3 regions of the Microbacterium sp. UCD-TDU genome follow, and region 2 is predicted to be linked to each of the others. Evidence: predicted binding sites of a transcription regulator. Region 2 holds the regulator's gene; each other region holds the start of a gene.

Region 1 (2,268 bases), on a different contig from region 2:
GCTGGGCATCGCGCGGCTGTTCGGCAAGACGCCCAACTTCCACGAGGGCGAGGAATCCCCCGCCGACGTGCACGTCTGAATCCAGCGACGCGACGGCGCCGACCGACCGACCGGAGCACACCCTCACGCCCTCACACCCTCACGCCGCGATGTCGTAGCGCGCCCTGCCGCCGAGTCTCGGTCTGCGCTCGGGGTCGACGTTCGGCGGCGGGATGAGCCACACTTGCGCGGCGAACCCGCACCCCTCGATCCTGATCTCCCACTCGTTATCGTGGATGCGGTGGTGACAGCTGTCGCACAGCAGCACGCCGTTGTCGAGATCGGTCGATCCGCCATCACGTTGCCACCAGCGCAGATGATGCGCCCTGGTCAGTTGCGGGGGCAGCCCGCACATGACACAGCCGCCGTCACGCTCCACGAGCGCGAGCCTCTGCGCACGGGTGAACAACCGCTTCTCGCGCCCCCAGTCGAGGATCTCGCCTTCACCGCCGAGCACGACGGGGATGATGCCGCCGCCCGCCGCCATCCGACGACATGCCGCGATGCTGACCGGCTCGTCGAGGCCGTCGACCGTCGCGAACCCGGCGCCGGCCGTCAGGTCGCCGAGCCCCACACGGACGACGACGGTCGCCCCGGACACCGGCAGCCCGCCGTTGTCGCAGCCGCTCGCATGCGCGCAGATCTCGGCGAGCGCGTCGGCCTGGATCATCGCGACCGTGCGACGGTCGGCATCGGGCGCCTCGGGGTCGAGCGCGTGCGCCCGCGCCTGGAACGTCGCCGTCACGTAGGCCTGGATCGCCGCCTTCACGGGAGCCCCGGAGGCGATGTCGGTCTGCAGGGTGAGGTGCAGCGACCCGTCGCGTTCGAACATCGCCAGCGAGCGCCGCGACCGGGCCTCTTCTTCGCGCGGCGCCACACCGTCGGGGTCGAGCCAGGCTTCGGCATGCGCGACGAGCTTGCGCACATCATCGAGTGACAGCCCCTCAGCACGCTCGACGAGCAGACGCTCGGCCTCGACGAGGCGGTCGACGCCGACCTTGAGTCGCGCCCGATCGAGCAGGTCACGATCAGCGCCGCGGATGCCGCACCGAGCACGCCGGCACCGATCGCCCGCTGCACCTCGGGATACCGCGGCGGAAGCGGCTCGCCGATCAGGTTCGCCCGAGGCGCCGTCGCCTCCCCCACCTTCACGAGCCGCACCGCGTCGCCCGTCGATCCGCCGGTCGTTGCGGCGATCATGGTCGCCGGGCTGCGGAAGCCCTGCTGCTTCGCGAGACCCTCAGCTCCCAGTTCGGGACGCGATTCCCGAGCGATGCTCGCCGCGATCTCGGCGTGGACGCCGTCGAGTCGACGCTGCACCAGCCCCAACGCCTGGTGGGCCTCGAGCAGCTCCGCTCGGGTCAGATCGCTCGCGTTCGTCGCATCGCCCCACGCGTCTTCGAGGCACTTCACTGCCTCGAGGACGGGGTTTAGATGCGGGTTCGCCATGCCCCCAGTTTAGAACATATATTCGAATAGTCGGAAGGGTTGTGGATAACTCGGGCATCGCGGATGCCGTAATCTCATCGCCATGCCCACGTCCCCGCCCTCGCCGAAGCCACACAGCGCGAAGCGCGACGCCGACCGCTGGTTCCGTGAACAGGGGCTTCCGACGTTCGTGCCGCTGCGGCGCTGGTTCACCGACCTTCCGCGACGCGTCGCGCCGCTGATCGCCTGGGTCGCGGTGGCGGCCTACCTCTTCCAGGACGGGATCGAGGTCGTGTTCGACTTCGCCCTCGACGACTCGTCTGAGGAGGCCGCCTTCGTCGTGGTCATCGCCCTCGTGCTCTTCACGCTCTCGGCAGGGCTCGCCTGGGCCGCCTACTTCCTGGTGCGCGCGGTGCTGCGTCGCCTCCCGATGGGCATCGGCACGGCGGTCGCGCTCCTCCTGATCGCCGCGTGCCTCGCCTTCACGATCAGCTACGGCTACAGCGTCCAGCCGGATGCGACCGTCGGTCCGGTCCTGAGGACGATCCTCGTCCTCGCCCTCTGCATCCTGGTCACCGGCATGGGCGGTGGCGCGATGGTCTCCTGGGCCTCGCGCCTCGCGGTGCGCAACGCCTCAGCGATCGGGCACATGGCCTCGATCGCTCTCCCTGTCATCCTGATGCTCGTCGTGTTCTCCTTCTTCTCGGCCGAGGTGTGGCAGATGGCCTCCGCCCTGTCCTGGGGATCGATCGCCCTGCTCGGCCTCGTCGTCGCCGTGCTCGCCGGCATCGTCGTGCTGCG
Region 2 (2,268 bases):
CCCGAGGCGATCGCACTGCCACCGCTGAGCGCGGCGAACGCGATGCCGACCGCGAGCGGAACAGAGGCGAAGGCCAGCAGCACGGCGCGGCCACGCGTCGTCAGCCGGAGTCGCGTCGAAGGACGGGTCGACGCCGGAATGACTGCTGCGGTGCTGAAGCTGATGCTGCTCATGTGGTGCTCCTTAGCCTGTCCCGGAACCGTGAGGCCACCGGGGAAGTTGGCGTAGCGTTCGCATTCCCGCCTCGGCCGGGAGCCGTGAATGCGAAGCTACGTACCGAAGATATCTTCGAGTTCGAACATCTGTCAAGTATTCTTCGAAACCCCACCGACGATTAGGCCGACACGCTCGAACAGATCTTCCAGATCGGCCCGATTCTCGGATACGGTTTCGATAAGGACACCCCACCACGGGCCTCCGACATTCGAAGAGGGACGTCGGATCACGCACTGAAGGAGCACCATGAGCGAGAACTCTGCCCCCGAGTCGGAGGCACCGCGCACGCGCCGCCGGAAGAGCCTCAGCCCGAAGCAGATGGCGATCCTCGAGGTCATCCAGAACTCGATCGCGCACCACGGCTACCCGCCGAGCATGCGCGAGATCGGCGACGCCGTCGGCCTCAAGTCCCTCTCCAGCGTCACCCACCAGCTGGGGCAGCTCGAGCTCAGCGGCTATCTGCGCCGCGACCCCGGGAAGACGAGAGCCATGGAAGTGCTCATCGATCTGCCTGGCACCAGCACCGAGAGCCCCGCCGACGTGGCGACCCCGGTCGGAGACGCCGCGCTCGTCCCCCTCGTCGGGCGCATCGCAGCCGGCGTGCCGATCACCGCCGACCAGCAGGTCGAGGAGATCTTCCCCCTCCCCCGCCAGCTGGTGGGCAAGGGCGACCTCTTCATGCTCAAGGTCTCCGGCGAGTCGATGATCGATGCCGCCATCTGCGACGGCGACTGGGTCGTCGTCCGCTCCCAGAACAGCGCCGAGAACGGCGAGATCGTGGCGGCGATGCTCGACGGCGAGGCCACCGTCAAGGTGCTGCGTCGCCGCGACGGCCACACCTGGCTGCTCCCCCGCAACTCCGCGTTCGAGCCCATCCTCGGTGATGAGTCCGTGATCCTCGGCAAGATCGTGGCAGTACTGCGCGCCGTCTGAGACGAGACGGCACGATGAAGCCCCTCCCGGGTGCCGGGAGGGGCTTCGTGTCTTCGGGCGACGGGTCAAGACCGCGATGCTCCCGTCCTGACGCACGGGCGTCCACCTTCGACGCCTAGGCTCGAATCATGTCGTCGTCCCCCTACGGTTCCTGGACCTCCCCCTTCTCCGCGGCCTCCGTCGCGGCCTCCTCTCCGCGCATCGACGGAGCCCGCTTCGTCGGTGCGGAGATCTGGTGGGGTGAGTCGGTACCTGCCGAGAAGGGACGCGTTACGGTGCGGAGCTCCTCCGGCTCCGAGATCCTCCCCACCCCCTGGAGCGCGCGGTCTCGCGTGCACGAGTACGGCGGAGGCGCCTGGACGGCGGATGAGCACGGCACGCTGTTCTTCGTCGACGCAGGAGACCAGCGGGTGCACCGTCTGAGCGTCGGAGCCGACCCCGTCGCCCTCACCGCCCCCGGTCCCTCGCACGGAGGCCTGCGCGTGCAGAACGGCCGCCTGCTGGCCGTGCGCGAAGACCTCTCGACCACGCCGCACCTCCGCTCGATCATCGAGATCCCGCTCGATGGATCCGCCGCCGAAGACCCGTCCGCGATCAGGGTGATCGCGGAGGGAGACGGCTTCTTCGCCCACCCTGCCCTCTCTCCCGACGGGACCCGCGCGGCATGGGTCGGCTGGGAGCGGGGACGGATGCCGTGGGAGGACGCGCACGTGCAGGTCGCAGAGGTCGCCGGCGGCACGCCGCACACGATCCCCTCGCGGGCGGCTCTGCAGCCCGAGTGGCTCAGCGACGCGGAACTGATCTTCGCCGACGATCCCGACGGTCGCTGGGCTCTGCAGCGCATCACACTCGACGGGGTGACTCCCACCGGGCCGGCGCGACCGTTCGCGCCTGCTGGCGCTCCTGTCGATGCCGACACCGGCTACGGGCTCTGGGTGCTCGGCAACCGCTGGTACCAGCCGCTCGACGACGGCCGCATCGTCGCCGTCCGCACGAACGGCCGCGACGAGGTCGTCGTGATCGATGCCGACGGCGGCGTGAGCGTGATCGACTTCCCCGGTGACGGTCACGTGAGCATCGATGCCGTCGACGGCACCAAGGCGCTCCTCTCGGGCAACG
Region 3 (2,268 bases), on a different contig from region 2:
TCGCGCTGATCCGGAGAGCCACGGAGCTCGATGCCGGATTCTTCGACATCGCGTACTACAACATGGGTCCGCATGCCGAGAACTCGAGGACCGACATCCTGTTCGGCGAGGCGCTGCGGGCGAGTGGCGTCGATCGCGACGGGATAACCCTGTGCGGCAAGCTGTGGCTCTGGGACTGGCCGAACCAGGGATTTCGTCAACAGCTCGTCGAGTCGCTCGGGCGGGCCGGCCTCGAACGCTTCGACACGGTGGTGGTCGGCGACTACGGGAAGGTGCCCGACATGCCGCGCCTCGTCGCCGAGGTGAACGCGCTGATCTCGGAAGGCCTCGTCGACAGCTGGGGCATCAACAACTGGCAGATCGCCCACACCACGCAGGCTCTCGACGAGGCGGAGACGCAAGGGGTCGTCGCACCGGTGTTCGCGCAGTTGAAATACGGCATCGCGCGCCGGTCGATGGCCGAGGGGGAGGCGTACGGGGCGTTGTTCGATGCGGGCGTGCTCACCCTGCAGGCGTCCGACGTCTTCGAGGGCGGGATCCTCGCCACCGGGCGGCAGCCCGAGCGGAAGATCGGCGCGGATGTCGGAGGGATCCGTGAGCAGATCGCCGCGATCTACCCCGAGGTCGCGCGGGTGGCCGCCGGATTCGGGGTCACCCCGGCGGCACTGGGCATCGCCTTCTGCCTGTCGAACCCCGCGACCGCGAACGTGCTGTTCGGTGCCTCCCGGCTCGCGCAGTTGGAGCAGAACCATGCGGCGCTCGACCTGGCGCTCGCACGTGGTCCCGAGGTGCGTGCGGCGCTCGCCGACTGCTGGGTCGACCGTGACGTGCGCGCCGACGGGGTGTGGTGAGGTCGGCTACGCCTCGCGCTCGTGTGCGAGGGCTATGGCGCGCTCGAACGTCGAGACGATGACCTGGCGTCGGTCGGTGCGGTAGTCCTCGTCCGGTTCGAGCTCGTCGATGTAGTCGTCCCAGACCCGGATGTACCGGTCTCGCCAGCCCTCGAGCGTGCTGCTCGACGGGAACGTGGCACCCACTCGCCCCGCGGACCCGATGTCGGTGAGGATCTCCAGCCACGCGGGAACCATGGCTCCGCCCCATTCGTCCGGCTGCAGCTCGGTGTCGTCGTCCTCATCGGCGAACACCTCGGAGATCTTCGCGATGAGCTCGTCGGTGATCTCGCTCAGCGCGTCGGCGACCGTGTCGTCGTCGAAGTTTCCCGGTCCCCACGTGCCCATGTCTCCCTCTTCCTGTCGGCTGTTGCGGTCAGACCTAGTGAACCATGTGAGCATGGTGTCCGGTCGGAGTCAGCGGCAGAATGCTGGCATTCGTTCGAAGATAAGTTCGAATGTCGAGAGGTGATTCGGTAAAGTGGAATCATGCCGAAGCTGGTCGAGTTGCACGAGGCGATGTCCCGCCTCGATGCGGCGTGGGCCGACGCCGATGGATCCGGTGAGCTGTCGCGAGAGCAGCTGATCGCCGTGAGCGCATCCATCGGGGTGCTGCAGCGGCGGCTGGATGCGGTGCACATCGAGGTCGCGGCGTGCATCTCACGCGAGTCTCGTCCCGAGTTGGGTGCGGAGGGTCTCGCCAAGCAGCAGGGCTACCGGAACCCGGCGACGTTGATCGCGGCGACCGTCGGCGTCTCGCGCGGCGATGCGACCCGGCTGGTGAAGGTCGGAGAAGCGGTCGCGCCGCGCGAGGATTTCCTCGGGGCGCCTCTGCCGGCGAAGTATCCGAGAGTGCGTGAGGCGCTCGGGTCCGGCGCGCTGAGTGCTCAGGTGGCTGCCGCGATCATCGCCCTGCTGGATCGGTGTCGCGTCTCGGTGGGTCTGGTGCGGGTCGCCGAGGCGGAGTCTCTGCTGGTGGAGAAGGCGGTCGGGCTCGCTCTCGATGACGTGCGCAAGCTGGTCGTGAGGGCGGAGGCGTGGCTGGACCCGGATGGGGTGGAGCCGCGCCTGGAGGAGCAGCGTTCCCGCCGAGCTTTGACCATTCATGAGCGCGACGGGATGGTGCATCTGAACGCCGTCCTCGACGCCGAGACCGCCGCTCCTGTCGTGACGGCCATCCGCGGCTACGTGACCGCCGCATTCGCCGCGCGAAAGAACGCGGCCGCACCGGACGCGCCGGACGCCGATCGTCGCACCGTGCCGATGATCCAGGCCGACGCTCTGTCCGTGTTCGCGGGCCACGTTCTCGAGTGCGACGCCCGGGTGCCGTTGGCGGGTGCGACCGTCGTGGTGCGGATGAGCCTCGACGACCTGGAAG

What was found. Region 2 encodes LexA, which represses DNA repair genes until DNA is damaged. Its sites were predicted from a motif close to TCGAACANNTGTTCGA; they were not measured.
Region 1: a site for LexA is predicted at 1,499-1,514, ahead of D514_RS39390 (HNH endonuclease signature motif containing protein). Genes of this name have one in related genera too.
Region 3: a site for LexA is predicted at 1,333-1,348, ahead of D514_RS23790 (HNH endonuclease signature motif containing protein). Genes of this name have one in related genera too.

Annotation. Positions count from the first base shown of each region.
Region 1 covers NZ_KB454446.1:1,226,041-1,228,308, forward strand. Annotated here, with positions in the region: gene D514_RS28760 (DUF808 domain-containing protein) at 1-79, shown strand, start outside; gene D514_RS39390 (HNH endonuclease signature motif containing protein) at 140-1,216, opposite strand; gene D514_RS28775 (hypothetical protein) at 1,571-2,268, shown strand, end outside.
Region 2 covers NZ_AOSO01000005.1:548,579-550,846, reverse strand. Annotated here, with positions in the region: gene D514_RS22605 (LysM peptidoglycan-binding domain-containing protein) at 1-173, opposite strand, end outside; gene lexA (transcriptional repressor LexA) at 463-1,149, shown strand; gene D514_RS22595 (prolyl oligopeptidase family serine peptidase) at 1,278-2,268, shown strand, end outside.
Region 3 covers NZ_KB454446.1:219,156-221,423, reverse strand. Annotated here, with positions in the region: gene D514_RS23800 (aldo/keto reductase) at 1-851, shown strand, start outside; gene D514_RS23795 (DUF4259 domain-containing protein) at 858-1,238, opposite strand; gene D514_RS23790 (HNH endonuclease signature motif containing protein) at 1,380-2,268, shown strand, end outside.